One region of the Streptomyces sp. NPDC051987 genome, then DNA from elsewhere that is predicted to be linked to it. Evidence: riboswitches for the same ligand, from Rfam matches in the RefSeq annotation. Region 1 holds a riboswitch; each other region holds the start of a gene.
What was found. A riboswitch is a leader RNA that binds a small molecule or an ion and turns the genes downstream of it on or off. The one in region 1 is predicted to bind cyclic di-AMP.
Positions count from the first base shown of each region.

Region 1 (7,705 bases):
CCGCGCACCGCGCTCCCGCACGCGCCGGTACGCGTCCTCGGTCCGCTCTTCGGCCTCACCCAGGACTACATACGCAAGCACCTCGGCATCCGCTTCCGCGTCGACAACAGCCGAAGCGTCGACGAACTGGGGCTCGTCTACCGGCCGGTCGAGGAGACCCTCCTCGACCACCACGAGAGCTGGCGCGCGCGGCGGCGGAGGGTCTGACCCCGGGGCCGCTCGGTCAGGCCGGGCGGATCACCCGGTGGATGGCCGACTCCCCGGCGTTGTAGATCGACTCCTCGCGGATGAGCGCGCCGGGGCTGGGCGCGTGCACCATCGTGCCGCCACCCGCGTAGATCCCGACGTGGCTGTCGTCGTCGAAGAAGAAGATCAGGTCGCCCGGTTCGACGGCGGCCAGCGTGATCGGGGTGCCGGCCAGGGTCTGCTCCGGCGCGCTGCGCGGCAGCGTCACCCCGGCGGCGCGCCAGGCGGCCTGGGTCAGGCTGGAGCAGTCGTACGCTCCCGGCCCGGTCGCCCCCCAGACACACGGTCGGCCGATCTGCTCCCGCGCGAACGCGAGCGCCTTCATGGCCTTGCCCGGCTCGGCGAAGGCGACGGGCGCGGCCATGGGCGCGGGTGCGGTCATGGCCGCGGCCGGAGCCGGGGCGGCGACCTGCGCGGGCGCGGTCGCCAGGGGGGTGGTGGGCAGCGGCGCCGTGACGACCGGGGGGAGGGGCGGCATCGCCATGGGGGGCGCCGGTGCCGGTGCCGATGCGGTCGCCGTCGCCATCGCGGCCGTCATCGCTTCGGGCTGCGCGGTCATGGCCGCCGGCATGGGGGCGGTCATCGGCGTCGGCATCGGCGCGGGCATCGCGGCGGCGGGCGCTGCCGTGGGCATCGCGGCGGTGGCGTAGGCGTAGCCGGTCTCGGCGGGCTGCGGGCCCGCGGTGTAGCCGCCGGTCATGCCGGCGGCGGGTGCCGCGGCGAAGGAGGGGGCCGACGGCATGGGAGCCATGGCAGCCATGGGCGCCGGGGCGGCGGGGGCTGCCGTGGGGTACGTGTACGCGCCGGTGGCGTAGGCGGTGTCGGCGGCGGCCTGGGGCACCTCGGCGTAGGCGGCGGGCGCGTTCGGCGACATGACCCGGAAGCCGCCGAGGTCCATCGGGCCCGGTGCCGGGGCGGGAGCGGCGGGCGTCGCGGTCGGGAAGGCGCCGCTGTCGGTGGTGGCGGCGGTGGGGAAGGCGCCGCTGTTCGTGGGGGCCACGGGCGGGAGGACGCTCGTGCTCACGGCGTCCGGGTTCGGGAAGGCGCCCGCGTCGGCCGGGGTCGGCATCGGGAACGAGCCCGTGGCGCCCGGCGTCATGATCCGGAAGGAGCCGGAGTCCCCCGGGGTCGGGGCCTGGGAGACGCCCGCATCCAGGGAAGACGCGCTCTGGTAGGTCCCGCCGCCCGAGCCGCCCGGGGTCATGACGCGGAACCCGCTGGTGTCCGGACCGGGTTGGTTCGGGGTGGTGTCGATGTTCCCGGGGGTCATGACGCGGAAGCCGCTGAGATCCGGGGTGGGCTGGTTCGGGGTGGCGTCGGCGTTCCCCGGGGTCATGACGCGGAACCCGCTGGTGTCCGGACCGGGTTGGTTCGGGGTGGTGTCGGCGCTTCCGGGGGTCATGACGCGGAACCCGCTGGTGTCCGGACCGGGTTGGTTCGGGGTGGTGTCGGCGCTTCCGGGGGTCATGACGCGGAAGCCGCTGGTGTCCGGGGTGGGCTGGGCCGGGGTGGCGTCGATGTTCCCCGGGGTCATGACGCGGAAGCCGCTGGGATCCGGGGTGGCTCGGCGCGGGGCCCTGTCGGCGCCGCCAGGGGTCATGATGCGGAACGTGCCGGTGTCCGACGGGGACACGATCGGGATGCCGCCCGTCTCGGTCACGGCCGGGAGCGCGCGGGTGGCGGCGAGGGCGTCGGTCCGTGCGGAGTCGCTGCCGGTGCGCTGGCTGGGTATGCCGACGGCGGGAGCCTGCCACTGCGGCGCCGCCGGGGCCTGCCTCTCGGGTGTGGGCCAGGGGCTGGGCGGCTGCGGCACGGGCTGGGCAGCCGGAACCTGGGCAGGTTCGAGCGCGGCGACCGCGCGCGGCCCGGTGCGCTGGGACAGCATCTCGCGCGCCTTGGCCAGCTTGAGCTGGTTCCTGGTCTTGAAGGCACCCGGCGTGGGCCGCTGCGGTGCGGCGGAGGGCAGGGCCCTGGACGCATCCGAAGGGGCCGCGGTCACTGCCCCGGCGGACCCGGCCGTCAACTCCAGCTTCGGCCGGGCCGGCAGCTCGCGGACGACCTCGACCTCGCTCTGCCCGGACCCCGCGGTCAGCTCCAGCCGCGCCGGACCGGAGTCCTCCAGCTGGGCGAGCAGGTCGGCCGCCATGGCGCTGACCGGCCGCCGTGGACCGGGCCGCTCCGGCATCCGGTCGGTGGGCAGCGCGGCCGGGACGCTCGGCCCCAGCTTCGCGCGCGCCCCCTCGAACCACTCCCGCGCGATGTTGTCGAGGCCCGGGTCGTCACGGCGAGGCCGCTTGAACAGCGGGACACCGCGCGAGCGCGAGCCCCCGCCCGCCGCGCGCGTGGCGTTGTAGTTCCCGGTGGCGTTCTCGGCCTGGTCGTAGAGGCTGTCGATCCGCTGTCGAACCTCGTCACGGCTCTCGGGCGCCATTGAGGGGTCGTGCTCCTTCCGTACTCCGCCTACCGGGTTAGCTGTCGGGTTCGGGCGGTCGAATCCGGAAGGCATGCCCTACGGCCCCTGTCCTGACGGACGGTCGGCCGATTCACCCCAGTGGTTCGGTTGGGTCCCCGGCTCCGTGTTCGCCCCTGTGGGGCACCGGACTCGGCGGAGGCCGCGCGGCCCGGCGGGGTTCGCCGGGGGGAGCCGAACGGCTTAAACGTCAACTTAGCCAACTTGTGTCACTCGTGTGAAGGTTGAGGTGCGTAATGTCCGATACGTATTTGTGATGTTCGTCGTAGCGTTCGGAACTCGACCGTACGGGACGGCATTTCGCGCTCATCGATCACTTTCGCAGGGTCACCGGCTCGTCGCCGTCAGTCGCCTTTTCCTTCTTCGCCGCCGGTGCGTGACTCCCGATTTCTGTGAGGTCGCCGTGAATTCGCGATTCTGTTGAACACGGTGGCGTCGAGGGCCGTATGGGGCAGGGGATTTCCATGCCCGGCCGCACTCAGACCCAGGGGACGACCTTGAGACGCAACAGGCGCAGACGTCCGACCGGCGCACGACGCGCGACCTTCGCAGCGGTCGCACTGATGCTCGGCGGCGGCGGACTGGTCGCGGTGAACGTCTACGCCTCGGCCACCGAGAGCGGCGGGGACCAGCAGACCCGGGTCGCCACCGGCCAGGTGCTGTCCGCGCCCACCATCTACTGCCCCGACGTCGGCAGCCGGCTGACGACGGTGCCCGACGGGGCCCGCGCCGACGTCGACGGCGAACTCGCCAAGCTGGACCAGCAGGTCGCGGCCGCCTACCAGCAACTCACCCAGTCCGCCGCGGCGATCGAGCAGAACCCCGGCCTCGCCGACCAGGCGATCATGAACCCGCTGAAGGAACAGCGGTCCGCGTCGATCCAGCGCATCGCCGACGCCATCGCTCGCGAGGCCGACCGCCCGCAGGGCCTGGACGACCTCGCCGCCTGCACCCTGAGCTCCTCGAACCAGGGCACCGGGCAGCCGGCGTCACCCCAGGACGGGGCCGCGCCGAGCCAGAGCGGCCAGGGTCAGGGCAGCGCCGCGCCGAGCCAGGGCGCCGGCGGTCAGGGCGGCAACGGCCCGGTCGCCGCCGACTACGCGGACATCACCTCCGTCCAGCCGAACGTCACCACGCCGGCCGAACAGCCCGGCGGTTCCACCGGCACCTTCTCCTCCAGCTGCGGTGTCAACGCGAACGGCCTGTTCAACTCGGACAACGTGATCGTCGCGCCGGGTGTCTCGAACGGCGCCCACCACTTCCACGACTACATCGGCAACCAGTCCAACAACGCCTTCGCCAGCGACCAGGACCTCGCGAACGCCGACACCAGCTGTGCCGACAAGGGCGACAGGTCCACGTACTACTGGCCCGTGCTGCGGCTGCAGAACGGCAAGCAGGAGCGGGACGCCGACAAGCCGGGCGGCGGCACCGAGGGCAACGCCGGGCAGATCGTCACGGCCAAGCAGGTCACGCTGACCTTCGAGGGCAACCCGACCTCCAAGGTCACCGAGATGCCGCGGCTGCTGCGCATCATCACCGGCGACGCCAAGGCGTTCGTCAACGGGCCGGCCAACGCCAACGCCTCCTGGAGCTGCACCGGTTACGAGAACCGCCAGCTCAAGGACAAGTACCCGCTGTGCCCCGCGGGCAGCGACGTCGTGCGCACGTTCAGGTTCCAGAGCTGCTGGGACGGCCGGAACATCGACAGCGCCAACCACCGCACCCACGTGGCGTTCGAGGCGCCCGACGGCAGCTGCCCGGATGGTTTCCGGGCCATCCCGCAGCTGGTGCAGCGCATCGTCTACGCCGTGGACGCGCCGAGCCTCGCGGACGGCGGCCGTACCGTCCCGCTGTTCGCCGTGGACTCCTTCCCTGAGCAGCTGCACAAGCCGGTCACCGACCACGGCGACTTCATCAACGTCTTCGACGAGAGCCTGATGCGGACGATGGTCGACTGCATCAACTCCGGCCGGACCTGCGGGGCCGGGGCCGCCGAGCAGCCGCCGTCCCAGGGCGCGGAGCCGACCCCGAGCGAGACCGCGAGCCCGGTCGCCCCGCCGGCCCAGACCCAGAGCGCCGAGCCGTCCGAGCCGGCGACCGAGCAGCCGCCGTCCGGGCAACCGTCGGCCCGGCCGCCGTCGTCCGAGCCGCCGGCCGGCACCCCGGCCACGCAGACCGCCCCCGCCGCCGGGGCCACCGAGCTGCCGAAAGTCGACGCGAGCGTGTCGCCGAGGCATACGACGACCACGAAGTCGTCGGGCGGCGGTGTGATCAGCAAGGCGACGCAGCGGCCCGACACCCAGGCGCCGAACGCCACCGCCACTGCTGCCGCCCCGCCGACCGCCACCGCTGCCGCCGCCCCCACCGCCGCCCCCAGCGGTCAGCAGACCCCGGCCACCGGCGGCCGGACGGCGCCCCAGACCGAGCCCCAGGCGGTCCAGAGCGGACTCGCCGCGACCGGTGCCCACCTCTGGCCCGCCGTCTTCGGCGGGCTGCTGCTGGCCGCCGGGGCCCTGCTGCTGTGGTGGACCCGGCGGAACCCGGCCTGACCCCCTCACGCCCCTTCACCCCGAGCCCCCGAGCCCCGGAGCCCGCGGCGTCCGCCGCGGGCTCCTCGTCTCCTCGCGACGGCACCGGCGCCGCCCCCTGCCCTCCCGCGCGCGCACTGCCCCGGACCTCTGCCGACTGTCCGTCCTATTACCGAACCGTAACCTGACGGCTGCTACCACGAGTAACCCAGGGTTCGTTACCGTCGGGTAAACCGCACCCCTCCCCGTCGGCCGCTCCGGGGACGTCCGCCGCACCTCCCACGTCCGGCACGTCCAGGAGGTTCCCCATGCCTGCCCGCGTTCGCCTGCTGGCCACCGCCCTCGCCGCGGCTGCCTGCCTCTGCCTGCAGACCCTGCAGGCCACCGCCTCCCAGGCGGAGGTCTCCCGCGGGGTCACCATCCCCGCCTTCTACGATCCGCCGGCCACCCTGCCCGCGGCCGACGGCGCCCTCGTCCGCACCGAACACCTCCCGCTGGCCCTGAGCCTGCCGAGCCTGCCCGGTCCGCTGCCGGGCAGCGCGACCCGGCTGATGTACAAGTCCACCGACGCCGCGGGCGACCCCGTCGCGGTCACCGGCGCCTACATCGAGCCCGCCGCCCCCTGGCTCGGCCCCGGGGCCCGCCCGCTGGTCGCGCTGGCCCCCGGCACCATGGGGCAGGGCGACCAGTGCGCCGCGTCCCTGGGCCTGGAACACCCCCTGGTCCTCAACGGCCGGACCGTGTCCGTGGGTTACGAGGACCTGTCGATCTACCGGCTGCTCGCCGAGGGCGTGGCGGTCGTCGTCACCGACTACGTCGGGCTCGGCGCGACGGACCGGCTGCACACCTACGTCAACCGGCTGGACGGCGCCCACGCCGTCCTGGACGCCGTACGCGCCGCCCGGAGCCTGCCCGGCTCCTCGGTCACCGCCGCCTCGCGGGTGGGCCTGTTCGGCTACAGCCAGGGTGGCGGCGCGACCGCCGCGGCCGCCGAACTCCAGCCCTCCTACGCCCCGGACATCACCCTCTCCGGCACCTACGCGGGGGCGCCGCCCGCCGACCTCACCGCCGTCACCGCCGCCATCGACGGCAGCGACCTGGCCGGCGCCCTCGGGTGGGCGGTCAACGGCTTCGTCCAGTCGGACCCGGCGCTCCGGCCGCTCGTCGACGCCCACCTCGGCACGGCCGGCCGGGCTGCCCTCGCCGACCTGTCCACCATGTGCGTCGGCGACGCGATCCTCGCCTACGGCTCCCAGCACAGCACCGCCTGGACGAACGACGGCAGCTCCATCTCCGAGGTCGTCGCCGAGGAGCCGGCCCTCCAGGCCTTCCTCGCCGACCAGCGCATCGGCAGGACCGCGCCGGCCGGCCCGGTCCGGGTGGCCACCGGCGTCAGTGACGACCTCGTCCCGCACGCCCAGGCACGGCGGCTCGCCGTCGACTGGTGCGGCAAGGGCGCGAACGTCACGTACGTGCCGGTCGTCCTCCCGGACGCGGGCCGCGCCCTGCTCAACCACCTCGGACCCCTGCTCGCCGACCAGAGCGACGCCATCGCCTGGCTCACCGCCCGGCTGTCCGGCGCCCCCGCCGTCTCCAACTGCTGGAGCATGCCGGCACAGCCCTGACCGTCCCACACCGCGCCGGACCAGCACCGCGCCGGACCAGCACCGTCCCGCACCGCGCCGCACCACGCCGTGCCCGTCGGCGCTTGCCGTCGGCGGGCACCGCAGGGCAGGGTGCCGGTGTGCCCACCTTGCTGATCGTCCACCACACGCCCTCACCGCACTGCCAGGCCATGTTCGAGGCCGTGGTCTCCGGGGCGACCGCTCCGGAGATCGAGGGCGTGCGCGTGACACGGCGGGCGGCGCTGTCCGCCACCGCCGCCGACGTGCTGGCGGCCGACGCATACCTGCTCGGCACCCCGGCCAACCTCGGCTACGTCTCCGGTGCCCTCAAGCATTTCTTCGACCAGATCTACTACCCGTGTCTGGACGAGACGCGCGGCCGCCCCTTCGGCGCCTACGTGCACGGCGGCAACGACGTCACCGGCGCCCTGCGCGCCCTCGACTCCATCACCACCGGCCTCGGCTGGCGCCGGGCCGCCGAACCCGTCACAGTGACCGGCGAGCCCGGCAAGGCGGGTCTGGAGGCGTGCTGGGAACTCGGCGCGACGCTCGCCGCCGGCCTCGCCGCCTGAACCGAGCCGTCCACGGGCGCCGCTCACCCGGACGGACGAAGGTGCGGGCGCCGGAGCCAGGGCACACGATGGGAGCAGGCCGTGTCGTCGATCCGAGAGGGAGCGCCGGATGGCAGCGCAGCGCCGTGCCTGCGAGCCGCCCGCGGAGGAGTTGCTGCGGGAGTGCGCCCGTGACGTGGTGGCCGTGGCCGAGGGCGTCCGCGAGGTCTGCGCACGGACCAGTTCCGTCCTGTTCGCCCCGGCGCTGACGAGTTCCGCGCG
Region 1 is NZ_JBFAXI010000053.1:23,698-31,402, reverse strand. Features, by position in the region: gene AB0M11_RS25950 (NAD-dependent epimerase/dehydratase family protein) at 1-207, shown strand, start outside; gene AB0M11_RS25945 (NlpC/P60 family protein) at 224-2,677, opposite strand; cyclic di-AMP (ydaO/yuaA leader) riboswitch at 2,688-2,864, opposite strand; gene AB0M11_RS25940 (DUF1996 domain-containing protein) at 3,280-5,268, shown strand; gene AB0M11_RS25935 (lipase family protein) at 5,556-6,872, shown strand; gene AB0M11_RS25930 (NAD(P)H-dependent oxidoreductase) at 6,992-7,444, shown strand; gene AB0M11_RS25925 (hypothetical protein) at 7,554-7,705, shown strand, end outside.

Region 2 (7,705 bases), on a different contig from region 1:
CTCCGGGTCCTCCGGCAGGAGCAGGGCGAACGCGGTCGTGGCCGAGCTGCCCGAGGAACTCCTCCCCGCCTTCGAGGCGCTGCGCGCCTGGCGTGCCGAGCAGGCCCGCGAACAGGGCGTGCCCGCGTACGTGATCTTCCACGACGCCACCCTGCGGGAGATCGTCGGCCGGTGGCCCGAGTCCGTCGCCGAGCTCGCCACCGTCGGCGGCGTCGGCGAGAAGAAGCTCATGACGTACGGAGAGGGCGTGCTCGGGGTGCTGGCCGCCCTGAAGACGCCGGCCGCCCCGGCCCCCGCGGGGCCTGGGACCCCGGACGAGGAGCACTGGCCCGAGATGGACGCGGAGCCCGAGCCGGAGGACTGGGCGTAGGCGGCACAGGGCCCGCGGCGGCGGTGCGGGAGCCGGTCACAGCCCCCGCACCGCGTACAGTCCCGGTGCGAACGTGATCAGGAGCGGGAGCAGCGGGACCAGGGCGGCCACCGTCGTGGTGAGGGCCCGGTGGCGGCGCAGCAGCCGGGGCGGCGGTTCCAGCAGGCGGTCGACGCGTTCGCCCAGCAGCCGACGGCTCGACGCGCAGGACAGGACCCCGCGGTGCTGGTTCAGCTCGATCAGGGCCAGCGCGGTGGTGAGGTGGCCGCAGCGGCGGGAGGCCGTGTCGTCCGCGGCGAGTTCGACGAGCCGGTGGGTCTGGTCGCAGAAGTGGGAGAAGAGCGGCACGCGCGGGAAGCCCGTGGCCAGGGCGGCGGACAGATGGAGCAGCCAGTCGTGGTGGGCGCGGGCGTGGCCCCGCTCGTGGGTGAGCACGGCGTCGAGCTGGTGGTCGGTCAGGCGGTGCAACGCCCCGGTGGTCACGACCAGTTGCGGCGGATGGCCCGGCATCCACCACGCGTCCGGGTACTCGTCCTCCAGCACCAGCATCGGTCCGCGTGCCGCGGGCAGCCCGGCCGGCAGTTCGGGGGCCCGCTCGCGCAGGTGCGCGCGGGTCTGGTCGCGGCGGCGTCGGGCCTCGACCAGTTCGCGGGCGAGCATCGCCGTCGTCCAGGCTGCCCCGCACGCCAGCAGTACGGTGAGGGTGACCGCCCACAGGGGCGCGACGGAGAGGTCGTACGCGGCGGTGACCGCCGGTGGCGCAGGCGCGAACACCCGGTCCCGCACGGTGTGGAAGACGGCGGCCGCGCCCAGGGTCAGCGCGGCCACGCAGCACATCAGCACCGTGGCGACCAGGCACTGCCACACCCACAGCGCCACCACCGGTTCCCGCTCCGGCCACAGGGACCGCACCAGGGCCCGCGGCACGGGTACAGCGGCCGTCAGGGCGACGGCGGTCAGCAGGAGCAGGCAGACGGTCATGCCGGGGCTCCGTTTCCTGATCGGAGATGTGTGCGGCCCGTGCGGGGGGTGATACGCCGTCGCGTGGCATGGCGCGTGCGCCGGCGCGCTCGGTGGCGCGCCGACGCCTCGCAGGTGCGCGTGCGGGCGCATCGCATGGTGCGTGTCCTGTCAGTATGACGGTGCCGGGTGCCCCGGGTCAGGTGTCGACGACGATCCGGGCGCCCCGCCTCGCGGGCCCGGCGATGCGCGGGAGGGACCCCTCCCGCGGTCCCTCCCGCGAAGCCTCCCGCGCCCCATCCGGCGCCTCCTCACCCGCGGCTCCCGCCGCCCGCGCCCGTGTCAGGTCCGCGCCGTCCGGGCCGCCGTCCTCACCCCGCCACGATCCGCCCCGTGACCTCGCCGAGCCCCACCCGGCTGCCGCCCGGCCCCGGAGCCCATCCGGTCAGCGTCACCACGTCGCCGTCCTCCAGGTACGTCCGTTTGCCGTCCGGGAGTTCGAGCGGATCGCGTCCGTTCCAGGTCAGCTCCAGCAGCGACCCTCGCTGCCCGGGTTCCGCGCCGCTCACCGTGCCGGAGCCGTACAGGTCTCCGGTGCGCAGCGAGGCGCCGTTGACCGTCAGGTGGGCGAGTTGCTGGGCGGCGGTCCAGTACATGGTGGAGAACGGCGGCTCGGACACCGTGTGGCCGTTGATCGCGATCGAGATCCGCAGGTCGTAACCGGCGGGCTCCTCCGCGGTGTCGTCCAGGTAGGGCAGGAGCGGATGGGTGCGCCTCGGCGGGGCGGTCCGTGCCTCCTCCAGCGCGTCCAGCGGCGTGATCCACGCCGCGACCGAGGTGGCGAACGACTTGCCGAGGAACGGGCCCAGCGGGACGTACTCCCAGGCCTGGATGTCCCGCGCCGACCAGTCGTTGAGCAGGCACAGGCCGAACACGTGCTCCCTGAAGTCCCCCAGCGCCACGGGCCTGCCCTGCGCCGACGGCGCCCCGACGACGAAGCCGACCTCGGCCTCGATGTCCAGCCGCGCCGACGGTCCGAACACCGGTGCCGGATCCGAGGGCGCCTTCCGCTGTCCTGACGGTCGTACGACGTCCGTCCCGGACACCACGACCGTGCCCGCCCGCCCGTGGTAGCCGATCGGCAGGTGTTTCCAGTTGGGGGTGAGCGGCTCGGCGGCGTCCGGGCGGAAGATGCGGCCGGCGTTCCGGGCGTGGTTCTCGGAGGCGTAGAAGTCGACGTAGTCCGCGACCTCGAAGGGCAGGTGCAGGGTCACCTCGGACAGCGGGTGGAAGAGGGGGGTGAGCGTCTCGCGGTGCGCGGGCACGGTCACCCAGGCGGTCAGGGCGCGTCGCACGTCGGACCAGGCGGTACGGCCCGCGGCCAGCAGCGCGTTGAGGGTCGGGCGGGCGAGCAGGGAGGCGTACGGGGAGCCGAGCGCGAGGGCCGCGGCCCCGGCGTCGAGGACGTGGTCGCCGAGGCGGACGCCGACCCTCCGTTCCGTGCTCCCGGGGGTCGAGAACACGCCGTACGGAAGGTTGTGCGGGCCGAAGGGGTCACCCTCGGGGACCTCGAAGGGTGGCAAGGGGGGCATGGGGTGACTGCCTCGCTCTCATCCGTGCCGCGCGGAGGCCGGTCATGTGGCGACGTCGCTCTGGCCTCGCGGGGCGTTCCATGTGGTCGCGCCACACGTTACGGGTGAGTTGGTTGTAGGGGCAGTGTCTAAAGAGTTCGCAATGTCCCAATAGCCCTTGTCGGAGGGGGCAATTCCGGCTTAGCGTCCTTTGGGGACACGGACGGGGTGGGTCCGGTCCGAAGGGGGACACGTGGGGGGACCCGTGGCCAGGAACGCCGTCAGCGTGCCGTTCGAGGCGGACCGCGACGTACCGGGCCTGATCGTCAAGTTCGGCGACTATCCGCTGCACCACGGCGGGGTCGGCGCGATTCGCAGTCTGGGCCGCCTGGGCGTTCCCATGTACGCGATAACGGAGGACGCGTACACACCGGCGGCCTCGTCCCGCTATCTCAAGCGGGCGTTCGTGTGGCCGACGACAGGCGCCGAGGAACCGGATCATCTCGTCGAGGGACTGCTGCGCATCGGCCGCCGTATCGGCCGGCCGGCCGTGCTGATCCCCACCGACGAGGAGGCCGCCGTCCTGATCGCCGAGCACCAGGACGCACTCGGTGACCGCTTCCTCTTCCCGCGCGTGGACGCGGAACTGCCGCGCCGCCTGGCGAGCAAGCAGGGCCTGCACGAGCTGTGCGTGGAGCACGGCATCCCGAGCCCGGCGGCCGCCTTCCCGGACTCCTACGACGAGATCGTCGAGTTCGCGGAGAAGGCCCGCTTCCCGATCGTGGCCAAGAACCGCGAGGCGTTCGTCCGGCGAAAGCAGCCCGCCGTCAACGGGACGACGCGGATCGCCACCCGTGAGGGGCTGCTCACCCTGGCCCGTGACTGGGGCACTCATCCGGGTGTCATCCTCCAGGAGTACCTCCCGAGGGAGGAGGCCGAGGACTGGATCGTGCACGGCTACTTCGACGCCGACTCCCATCCGCGCGCCCTGTTCACCGGCGTCAAGGTCCGCTCCTGGCCGCCGCACGCCGGCATGACCGCGAACGCCTGCGTCGTCGACAACCCGGAACTCGCCGACCTCGCCGCGCGTTTCATCAAGCAGATCGGCTTCACCGGCATCATCGACCTCGACCTGCGCTTCGACCGGCGCGACGGGCAGTACAAGCTGCTCGACTTCAACCCGCGCATGGGCGCCCAGTTCCGGCTCTTCGAGAGCGAGTCGGGGGTGGACGTCGTCCGCGCCATGCACCTGGACCTGACCGGCCGCCGGGTTCCGGAGGGGGAACAGCGCGCCGGACACCAGTTCGTCGTGGAGAACATCGACCTGCCCGCCCTCCTCGCCTACCGCCGCAGCGGCTACACGACACCGCACGCACCGAAGCGGCCGAGCGGGACCGAGCTGGCCTGGCTGGCGGGTGACGACCCGATGCCGTTCGCCACGATGCTCGCCCGCTTCGTGCGTCCGGGCGCGAAGCACCTCTATCAGCTGTGGCGCACCAGCCGCCGCGGCTCCGGCACCTCCACGACGTAGCCACCGCGTCACCTGGAAGGGGAACCGTGCGACCACCGCGCCGGCGAGGTGACGCCCGCCACTGACCACGGCCCCATCACCCCGGTGACGGGCGCCAGTTGAGGCCGAAACGCACGGTGAGTCCCAGAGGCGTGCTGTCCGTATTCTCTGATCATGGTCGCACCCTCCCCGTACTCACTGATCGCCACCGACCTGGACGGCACGCTGCTGCGCGGCGACGACACCCTCTCGGAACGGTCTCTCGCCGCACTCGCGCGGGCCGGCCGGGCCGGTGCCCGCCACCTCGTGGTGACCGGCCGCCCCGCGCCGAGAGTGCGTCCGCTCCTCGACGACCTCGGCTGCACGGGACTCGCGGTCTGCGGCCAGGGCGCACAGGTGTACGACGCCGGCGCGGACCGGCTGCTGTGGTCGGTCACCCTGGACCGGGAGCTGGCGGAGACCGCGCTCGGCAAGATCGAGGCCGAGGTCGGTCAGGTGTACGCGGCGGTCGACCAGGACGGCGTCGACGGGCTCACGCTCATCGAGCCGGGCTATCTGATGCCGCACCCCACGCTGCCCGCGCTGCGGGTCTCCCGGCGCGAGGACCTGTGGTGCACGCCCATCAGCAAGGTGCTGCTGCGCCACCACACCCTGTCCGACGACGAACTGGCGGCCACCGCCCGCTCGGTGGTCGGGTCGCTGGCGACGGTCACCATGTCGGGGCCGGGCACCGTCGAACTCCAGCCGTGCGGGGTGACGAAGGCGACCGGGCTCGCGCTGGCCGCGGACCATCTCGGGCTGAGCTCCGGGCACGCCATCGCGTTCGGTGACATGCCCAACGACATTCCGATGTTCGAGTGGGCCGCCCACGGGGTGGCGATGGCCAACGCCCATCCGGAACTGAAAGCGCTGGCCGACGAGATCACCACGTCGAACGAGGACGACGGCATCGCCGTCGTCCTCGAAAGACTCTTCGACTGATCGGTGTGTCGGTCAGTACGCGCCGTGGACGTTGTCGATCGAGCCGTACCGTGCGGCGGCGTAGTTGCAGGCCGCGGTGATGTTCGCGACCGGGTCGTAGATGTCGAACGACGTGCCGGCCACGTGGTAGGTGCTGAACGTCGGGTCGATCACCTGGAGCAGGCCCTTGGAGGGGATGCCGGCGCGGGCGTTGGAGTCCCAGAGGTTGATGGCCCGCGGGTTGCCGGAGGACTCCCGCATCACGTTGCGGTAGATGCCGTTGTAGGTACCCGGGATGTGCTTCTCCGACATGATCGCGAGGGACTCGCGGATCCAGCCGTCGAGGTTGTTCGGGTACCCGGCCAGGGTCTTCGAAGCCGTCGGGGTGGACGAGCCGGCGGCGGCGGAGGCGGCGGTCGCCCCGATGAGGGGGAGGGCGAGGACGGCGGCGCCGGTGCAGGCGACGACGAGCGCGCGGGTGATGCGGTTGCGGCGGGGGCGGTGGTGCTGAACGGCAGCAGGCATGGCGAAGTTCCTCTCCGTCGCCTGCGAGGTGAGCTGTCGGGTTCGGGCCCGGGGAGTGCCCGGCCGCACCGTCCGAAGACGATGCGACTTCACCCCTAGCCGTTCCGGAACGACGTCCGTGATGACGTCGGTCGCCCGGTCCGGCGACTTACCTGGTTCCCCCGCTCCTGCCGTGCGAATGGACTCGTCGATGGGTCACGACGGGCGGCGGCAGGATTCGGCGTCCGCCCGGCGAGCGGGAACGTATGCGAGAGCACATCTCGGGAACAAGTAGTCGATTCGCACAAACACTGATTGACCTCATGATGTGGCGTTTGTGACGCTTGATCCTTTGCGGTCGCCAACCCTCAACTGGCTTACAGGGAAGGGAAGGAAGGGTCGCCTCACCTGCCCTTGGGTGTCCCAGGTCACGTGACCTACTTCACGAAATCGCAATAATCGCAAAACGGACAAGAGGGATTCGTTGAATCCGTCTTTTTCCCGGTTCGATGGGAAAGCTTCCGGCCCGCATTCGCGCGAATCGCCCCTTCTGGGCGACGGGGCGATCGGTCGGGTCCGCCGTGGTCCCCCTCGCTCGATCGGGTGCCTCGGGGAAGGTGATTGACGCGTTCGGGTGTCGGGAGTGATCGTGAACGGCGAGGGGGCGGGTCGCGTCGCCGAGTGCTCGCGTGACGCTCGTCACGTCGAGAGGGGGTGGAGGGGGTGCGACCGGGAAGGTGATGCCGGCCGGGAGAGGGGAGGCCGTTTCCGGGCAGTAGTCAGTCGGGAGGCTCGCCGCCGTACGGGCCGCCCTTGGACGGACCGCCCTCGGGCGGTCTCCGGTCGCGTCCCTCGGTCCGGACCCGGTGTCGGCCGTGCGGGACACGGCCTGCGTCACGGTTCGGGACAACTGCCCGCACTTGCTGTTAAGTCAGTGGATGTCGGGTCGTATCGTCCGATCAAAAACATAACGGTCGTGATCCGATAGCGCCCGGGGTGTAACCGTGGGCGCTATCGGTGATCGAAACCTGACCGGATACGCTGACTTGAGTGATGGCAGCGACCTATCGACAAACCGCGTAATCGCCAGTAGACACCAGCAGACAGGAGACCCCTCGTGACCGTCGTCGGGCCGTTCGGGCTGAGCGTGCGGGACCAGGCTCTGGAAGCCGATGTCCAGGCCGGATTGACGGCTGTCGAGGAAGGCTTGCTAGAAGCCACCAAGAGCGAGGTCCCGTTCATCACGGAGGCCGCACAGCATCTCGTGCGGGCCGGCGGGAAGCGGTTCCGCCCGCTGCTGGTGATGCTCGCCGCGCAGTTCGGCGACCCGTACGCGCCCGGTGTCGTGCCGTCGGCCGTCGTCGTCGAGCTCACCCATCTGGCCACGCTCTACCACGACGACGTCATGGACGAGGCCTCCGTGCGACGCGGCGTCGCCAGCGCCAACACCCGCTGGGGCAATTCGCTCGCCGTGCTCACCGGCGACTTCCTCTTCGCCCGCGCCTCCCAGATCCTCGCCGATCTCGGTCCCGAGGCGGTCCGGGTCCAGGCCCTCGCGTTCGAGCGGCTGGTGACCGGCCAGATCCTGGAGACGGCGGGACCGTCGGACGGCCGTGACCCGGTCGAGCACTACCTGGACGTGCTCGGCGGCAAGACCGGCTCGCTGGTCGCCGTCTCCTGCCGCTTCGGCGCGATGCTGTCCGGCGCCGACGAGACGGTCGTCGACGTCCTCACCCAGTACGGCGAACGGCTCGGTGTCGCCTTCCAGCTCGCCGACGACGTCCTGGACATCGCCTCCGACTCGCAGGAGTCCGGGAAGACCCCCGGGAC
Region 2 is NZ_JBFAXI010000029.1:64,441-72,145, forward strand. Features, by position in the region: gene recQ (DNA helicase RecQ) at 1-370, shown strand, start outside; gene AB0M11_RS18075 (M56 family metallopeptidase) at 407-1,351, opposite strand; gene fahA (fumarylacetoacetase) at 1,702-2,913, opposite strand; gene AB0M11_RS18085 (ATP-grasp domain-containing protein) at 3,188-4,432, shown strand; gene AB0M11_RS18090 (HAD family hydrolase) at 4,586-5,392, shown strand; gene AB0M11_RS18095 (transglycosylase SLT domain-containing protein) at 5,405-5,896, opposite strand; cyclic di-AMP (ydaO/yuaA leader) riboswitch at 5,902-6,096, opposite strand; gene AB0M11_RS18100 (polyprenyl synthetase family protein) at 6,993-7,705, shown strand, end outside.
Region 2: it holds a riboswitch for cyclic di-AMP, as region 1 does, so the genes downstream of both, AB0M11_RS18095 (transglycosylase SLT domain-containing protein) here and AB0M11_RS25945 (NlpC/P60 family protein) in region 1, are expected to answer to the same signal.

Region 3 (7,705 bases), on a different contig from region 1:
TGACCACGGAGTTCGACCTCGGGGCGCTGCTCGCCGAGCGCGGTGGTGAGCGGTACGAGCTGCACGGGAAGTACCTGAACCACCAGCTGCCCCGGATGCTGCACACCATCGGCTTCGACAAGGTCTACGAGCGGGCCGAGGGCGCCCACTTCTGGGACGCTGACGGCAACGACTACCTGGACATGCTCGCCGGGTTCGGGGTGATGGGCCTGGGCCGCCACCACCCCGTCGTCCGCAAGGCGCTGCACGACGTCCTGGACGCCCAGCTGGCCGACCTCACCCGCTTCGACTGCCAGCCGCTGCCCGGACTGCTCGCCGAGCGGCTCCTGGCGCACAGCCCGCATCTGGACCGGGTGTTCTTCGGCAACAGCGGAACCGAGTCGGTCGAGACGGCCCTGAAGTTCGCCCGCTTCGCCACCGGCAGACCCCGCGTCCTCTACTGCGACCACGCCTTCCACGGCCTGACCACCGGCTCGCTGTCGGTCAACGGCGAGAGCGGCTTCCGGGACGGCTTCGCCCCGCTGCTGCCCGACACCGCCGTACCGCTGGGTGACCTGGACGCGCTCGCCCGCGAGCTGAAGAAGGGCGATGTCGCCGCCCTGATCGTCGAGCCGATCCAGGGCAAGGGCGTGCACGAGGCGCCGCCGGGCTACCTGCGCGCCGCCCAGGAGCTGCTGCACCGTCACAAGGCGCTGCTCATCACCGACGAGGTGCAGACCGGCCTGGGCCGCACCGGCGACTTCTACGCCTACCAGCACGAGGAGGGCGTCGAGCCGGACCTGGTGTGCGTGGCGAAGGCGCTGTCCGGCGGGTACGTCCCGGTCGGCGCCACCCTCGGCAAGGACTGGATCTTCAAGAAGGTCTACTCCTCCATGGACCGGGTCCTGGTCCACTCGGCGAGCTTCGGGGCCAACGCCCAGGCCATGGCGGCCGGCCTGGCCGTCCTCTCGGTCATGGAGAACGAGCAGATCGTCGCCAACTCCCGGGCCGTGGGGGAGCAGCTCAAGTCCCGGCTCGCCGCGCTGACCGACAAGTACGAGCTGCTCGCCGACGTGCGCGGGCGGGGCCTGATGATCGGCATCGAGTTCGGCCGGCCCGCCTCGCTGAAGCTGCGCAGCCGCTGGACCGTGCTCCAGGCGGCCCGCAAGGGGCTGTTCGCCCAGATGGTGGTCGTACCGCTGCTGCAACGGCACCGGATTCTCACCCAGGTCTCCGGCGATCACCTGGAGGTGATCAAGCTCATCCCGCCGCTGATCCTCGACGAGGCCGACGCCGACCGTTTCGTGGACGCCTTCACCGACGTGATGGACGACGCGCACAGCGGCGGCGGCCTGATGTGGGACTTCGGCAAGACCCTCATCAAGCAGGCGGTGGCCAACCGCTAGATCGACTCCCGGGATTTGTCTCTGAGGCAAGAAAATTGCCGCAGAGACAAAACTGCGGCTCAATGGAGGCATGAGCTCCTCCGCCGACGAGCACCCGGGCGGGCCGGTCGAGGACCTGCCCGCCGTCGCCCCGCAGCTGCGCTCCCTGCGCCGCCGGGCCGGCCTCACCCTGGAGGCCGCGGCCCGGGACGCCGGGCTCTCGCCCGCCCATCTGTCCCGGCTGGAGACCGGGCAGCGGCAGCCCTCGCTGCCGATGCTGCTCGCGCTCGCGCGTGTCTACGGTACGACGGTCTCCGACCTGCTCGGCGAGAGTGTCGCCGACCGGGACGCGATCGTACGTGCCGCCGACATGGATCCGACCCGGGCGGGCGGCTGGACCTACTGGCAGGCCGGTGCCCCGGGCCGGGGCATGCAGGCGCTGCGCGTCCACGTGCCCCACGGCTCCCAGGGCGACATCGTGCGGGTGCATCCCGGCGAGGAGTGGCTGTACGTGCTGCGCGGACGGCTCCGGCTGCGCCTCGGCGACGCCGTCCACGTGCTCGCGCCCGGCGACAGCGCGCACTTCGACTCGCTGACCCCGCACCGGCTCGCCGCCGAGGACCACGACGGGATCGAGCTCCTGTTCGTCCACACCCTGCTGCAGAGTCCCACGACCGCCCTGTGCCTGGGACCGATCACTGGAGAGCTGCCATGAGCAACATAGAGGAGAAGTTCCCGCGGGCCCTGTGGGTCCGGCTGATCATCTACATCGCCGCCGGGCACGTCCTGGCCGCGTTCCTCTTCCTGCTGTTCTCCCTCGGCGCGAAGAGCTGACCTCGCTCGGGAAGAGCCGACCTCAGTCGAGCAGGCGCTCGCGCAGCCGCTCCCGGGTCCGCGGCGCCAGCTTCAGGCCCTGCCCCAGGTACGTGTCGACGTCGCCCCAGGTCTCCTCGATGCTCTCGAAGGCGGCCGTCAGGTACTCCGCGCGGGCGTCGAACAGCGGGCTGAGCAGGTCCATCACCTCGGGGCTGTACGCGCTGTCCCCGCCACCGCTGCGCCGCACCCGGTAGCGGCGGTGCTTGGCGTTGGACTCCAGATAGTCGGCGAGGATCGCGTCCCGCTGAACGCCCACCGCGAGGAGTGTCACGGCTATGGAGACGCCCGCCCGGTCCTTGCCGGCCGCGCAGTGCATCAGCGCCGGGACGCTGTCCTCGGCGATCGCGTGCAGCACGTGCGAGTGTTCGTCGGTGCGGTCCTTGACGATCGTGCGGTACGAGCTCACCATCCGGGCCGCGGCTTTGCCCTCGCCCAGGAGCCCGCGCAGCTGCTCGATGTCACCCTCGCGGACCATCTTCCAGAAGTCGGCCCCGTGCGCGGGGTCGGTCAGCGGCAGGTTGACGTTCCGCACGCCGGGCAGCTCGACGTCCGGGCCCTCCAACTTCTGGTCGGCCGCGTTACGGAAGTCGAAGACGGTGTGCAGGCCGAGCGAGGCGAGGAACTCGGCGTCCTGCTCGGTCGCGTGCGCCAGATGGCCGCTGCGGAACAGCACACCCGACCGCACCCGCCGCCCGTCCACGGTCGGCAGGCCGCCCACGTCACGGAAGTTGCGCACCCCGGCCAGCTCCGGCTCGGTCGACGGGACCTGCTGCGTCACGGGGGCTCCTCCCGGTGGGCCCCGTCGGCGCGGCTCGTCGACGGGCACTGGCTCGACCATACGACATCGGTCTGCGCGGGCCAGGAGTTGTCCACAGGGCACCGCCGCCCGCTCCGACACCCCTCGCTTCCAGCACCCGGCAGCTCTTGCCTCCGGAGCCCGCGGCCCATGATGATGTTGGGGCTTGAGCGGATCTGTTGGCACCTGTGTGAGGTTCTCGATGCTGGACATCGCCGAAAACGGTCGTACCTGGCTCCTGTCCGGCCCCGGCAGCAGCTACGCGCTGCATCTGACGGAGGCCGACGAGCTGCTCCACCTGCACTGGGGCGCCAGAATCGAGCTCGCCGACGCCGAGGAGCTCAGCACCCGGGCACTGCCCGGCTACTGGCCCTTCGAGACCCCGCTGGACGGCCGGGAGGAGTATCCCGTCGAGGGCGGTCCCCGCTTCGTCCGCCCGGCGCTGTCCGTGCGCACGGAGGAGCGCCGCGGCACCGAGTGGACCTTCGCGTCGTACGAGGCCGACGCCGACGAACTCCGGTTGCGCTTCACGGACGACGGCATCGTCATCACCCTGCACTACCGGATGCGCGGCGACGTCGTCGAGCGCTGGGTCACCGTCGGCAACGAGGGGCACGCGCCCGTGGAACTGCTGCGCGCCGACCCCGCCACCTGGACCCTGCCCGACCGCGAGGGCTGGCGGCTCTCCCAGCTGCACGGCCGCTGGGCCGCGGAGTCCCGGCTGACCCGCGGCCCGCTCAGCTACGGGGAGAAGGTCATCGGCAGCCGCCGCGGCCACACCGGCCACCAGCACCTGCCCTGGGTCGCCCTGGACACCGATGCCACCGAGGAGCGCGGTGAGGTCTGGGGCTGCGCCCTCGGCTGGTCCGGCTCCTGGCGCATCGCCGTCGCCCAGCTCCCCGACGCGCGCGTGCAGATCACCGGCGGCGCCGGCTACGACGACTCGGGCCTGCTGATGCTGGCCGAGGGGGAGTCGTACACCAGCCCGGTCTTCGCGGGCCTGTGGACCGACGCGGGCTTCGGCGGGGCGAGCCGTGCCTGGCACGCCTACCAGCGGGCGTACATCATCCCGAACGCCGACCAGGACCGGCCGGTGCTGTTCAACTCCTGGGAGGCCACCAACTTCGACATCTCGGAGGACCAGCAGGCCACCCTCGCCCGCCGGGCCGCCGCGATCGGTGTCGAGCTGTTCGTGGTGGACGACGGCTGGTTCGGCGCCCGCACCAGCGACCGCGCCGGCCTCGGCGACTGGACGCCCAACCCCGACCGCTTTCCCAAGGGCCTGGGGCCCCTCGCCGACTACGTGCACGCCCTCGGCATGCAGTTCGGCATCTGGGTCGAGCCCGAAATGGTGAACCCGGACAGCGACCTGTACCGCGCCCATCCCGACTGGGTGCAGTACCAGCAGGGCCGGAAGCGCACCGAGCTCCGCAACCAGCTGGTTCTCAACCTCGCCCGCGAGGACGTCCAGGAGTACCTCTGGGAGCAGCTCGACGCGCTGTTGTCCAGCGCCCCGATCGACTACGTCAAGTGGGACTTCAACCGCTGCTTCACGGACGCGGGCTGGCCCGGCGAGCCCTACCCGCAGCGCCTGTGGGTCGACCACGTGCGCGGGCTGTACGCGCTGCTCGACCGGATCCGCGCGGCTCACCCGAACGTGGCCATCGAGTCCTGCTCGGGCGGCGGCGGGCGGATCGACCTCGGCATCATGAGCCGTACCGACGAGGTGTGGACCTCCGACAACACCGACCCGCTGGACCGGCTCGCCATCCAGCACGGCTTCAGCCAGATTCACCCCGCCCGGGTGATGTCCGCCTGGGTCACCGACAGCCCGAACCACCAGCTCAACGGCCGGGTCAGCAGTCTGCGTTTCCGTTTCGTCAGCTCCATGGCCGGGGCGCTCGGCGTCGGCGGCGACCTGTCGAAGTGGACCGAGGAGGAACTCGCCGAGGCCGGCCACTGGGTGGAGCTCTACAAGGAGATCCGGCCGCTGGTGCAGCGCGGCGACCAGTTCCGGCTGCGGCCGCCGGCCGGCGGGCTCAGCGCCGTGCAGTACACGCTCGGGGACGAGGCCGTCGTCCTCGCCTGGCTCCAGGCCCAGAGCTACGGCGAGCCGGCGCCGGCGCTCCGGTTGCAGAGCCTGGACCCGACGGCGTCCTACGAAAACCGTGACACGGGCGAAGTGCACCGGGGCGCCGTCCTGCTGCACCACGGGCTGCACACCGGGCTCAAGGGCGACCTGGACGCGACGGTCATCCGACTCCGCCGGGTCTGATCTGTCTGCCCGAATTGGAGCATTGGTTGTGACTCGTCATCTAATGAGGAGGGGTGGCATGACGTGCGTGAGGAGCGTCATATTCGTGACTGTCCGTCGCGCGTCATGTGCACGTAATTCCCGTTGTTCTTCGCGGAGATTGGAAAAGCGAAATAGGTCGAATTCACGGAGGGTGACCGGGAATTCCGGCAACGGATCATATGGGGCACGGACCGGCGGAACCGGTTGCTTGTCCGCGTCCGTCCTATTCCCTTACGTTCGCCACACATCCGGGCGGAACGCCGAATCCTGCCGCCGCCCGGAGCCCCACACACTCACCCGTACCCGGCAGGAGCGGGGGACCCACCAGGTACGACGGCCTGTTCCGGTTCCCGGGACGGCCAGGGGTGCAGCCGCGTGGCGACGCGTGGCCGGGCAGCTCCAGCCCGAACCCGACAGCTCACCTCGCAGGCGCCGGAGAGGAACGCGCCATGCCCGCGAAGGGTAAGCACCGACGCCCCACGTCCCCGCGTCTCACCCGCTCGATGGCCGTCGCCGGAACCGGTGGCGCCGCACTGGCGCTGCCGCTCATGGGAGCCACCGGCGCCCACGGGGCCCCCGAACAGGCCGTCTCCGCACAGGCTGTCTCCGCACAGGCCGCACCGTCGCGTCCCGCGATCGAACAGGCCGCGGCGCGAGCGACGGCCGCGAAGGACTCCGCGCACCGCGTCTACACGGTGGTGCCCGGTGACTACCTCTCGAAGATCGCCGAGGAGCAGCATCTCCGCGGCGGCTGGCACCGGCTCTACGCCGACAACCGGCAGGCCGTCGGCGACGACCCCTCGCTGATCCACCCCGGCCTCAGGCTCACGCTCGGCGGCCGGCACGTCGCGGCGCCGGACACCGCGGACTCCGGCTCCCGTGCCGAGCCGCGGCCGGACGAGCGGTCGTCGGCGCGGCCGGACGCGCAGTCGTCCCCCTCACTGTCGTCCACCTCCTCGCCCTCCTTCTCCTCCACGTCCCCGTCCGCGTCCTCGTCCGCGTCTTCGGCCTCGGCATCCGGCGGGTCGGTGACGGCCGTCTCCGGCTTCACCCTCCCGGTGACCGGTGCCTCCGTCGGCACCGGCTACCACGTCGCGGGCGGCATGTGGTCCAGCGGCCACCACACGGGTGTCGACTTCGTCGTCCCGACGGGTACCCCGGTCAAGGCCGTCGGCGCGGGCACGGTGGTCTCGGCGGGCTGGGGCGGCGCCTACGGCAACCAGGTCGTCATCCGGCTCACCGACGGCTACTACGCGCAGTTCGGCCACCTCTCCGCTCTCTCCGTCTCGGTCGGCCAGACCGTGACCGCCGGCCGGCAGGTCGGCCTCTCCGGGGCGACCGGCAACGTCACCGGACCGCACCTCCACTTCGAGATCCGCACCACCCCGGACTACGGCTCGGACGTGGACCCGGTCGCCTACCTCCGCGCGAAGGGCCTCGCCGTCGGCTGACCGGGTGTCTCCTTCTCGCCACGGACAGGCGATCGACACGTCAACACAGCTGATCAGAGCCTTATTCCAGGCTTGGCACAGTATTGGGAAGTGTCTTATCTCACCGCACGTCAACCCCTTATTACGGTCGCGTAGGTCACAACCGAAGGTGAATCATGGTCCGACGTGGCAGACGATTCGAAGAGTGACAAGGCATCAGTGATCGGGTCGTACGTGGCGGTGGGGGACAGCTTCACCGAGGGCGTGGGCGACCCCGGCCCCGACGGGGCGTTCGTCGGCTGGGCGGACCGGTTCGCGGTACTGCTGTCGGACCGGCGGCCCGAGGGCGACTTCGAGTACACCAACCTCGCCGTACGCGGGAAACTGCTCGACCAGATCGTGGCGGACCAGGTGCCGCAGGCCCTGGCACTCGCCCCGGACCTGGTCTCCTTCTGCGCGGGCGGCAACGACATCATCCGCCCCGGCACCGACCCCGACGAGGTGGCCGAGCGGTTCGAGCGCGCCGTGGCCCAGTTGACCGCGGCCGTCGGCACGGTGCTGGTGACCACCGGGTTCGACACCCGGGGCGTGCCCGTCCTCAAGCATCTGCGCGGCAAGATCGCCACGTACAACGGGCATGTCCGGGCCATCGCCGACCGGTACGGCTGTCCCGTCCTGGACCTGTGGTCCCTGAAGTCCGTGCAGGACCGCCGGGCCTGGGACGGCGACCGCCTGCACCTCTCGCCCGAGGGGCACACGCGCGTGGCGCTGCGCGCCGGCCAGGTGCTCGGCGTCGAGGTGCCCGCCGACCCGGACCAGCCGTGGCCGCCGCTGCCGCCCCGCGGCACCCTGGAGGTCCGCCGCGACGACGTGCACTGGGCGCGGGAGTACCTGGTCCCGTGGATCGGGCGCCGGCTGCGCGGCGAGTCGTCCGGCGACCACG
Region 3 is NZ_JBFAXI010000001.1:132,983-140,687, reverse strand. Features, by position in the region: gene AB0M11_RS00610 (aspartate aminotransferase family protein) at 1-1,385, shown strand, start outside; gene dxs (1-deoxy-D-xylulose-5-phosphate synthase) at 1-3, shown strand, start outside; gene AB0M11_RS00605 (XRE family transcriptional regulator) at 1,456-2,079, shown strand; gene AB0M11_RS00600 (DUF6126 family protein) at 2,076-2,198, shown strand; gene AB0M11_RS00595 (tyrosine-protein phosphatase) at 2,221-3,018, opposite strand; gene AB0M11_RS00590 (alpha-galactosidase) at 3,239-5,311, shown strand; cyclic di-AMP (ydaO/yuaA leader) riboswitch at 5,617-5,777, shown strand; gene AB0M11_RS00585 (LysM peptidoglycan-binding domain-containing M23 family metallopeptidase) at 5,782-6,783, shown strand; gene AB0M11_RS00580 (SGNH/GDSL hydrolase family protein) at 6,982-7,705, shown strand, end outside.
Region 3: it holds a riboswitch for cyclic di-AMP, as region 1 does, so the genes downstream of both, AB0M11_RS00585 (LysM peptidoglycan-binding domain-containing M23 family metallopeptidase) here and AB0M11_RS25945 (NlpC/P60 family protein) in region 1, are expected to answer to the same signal.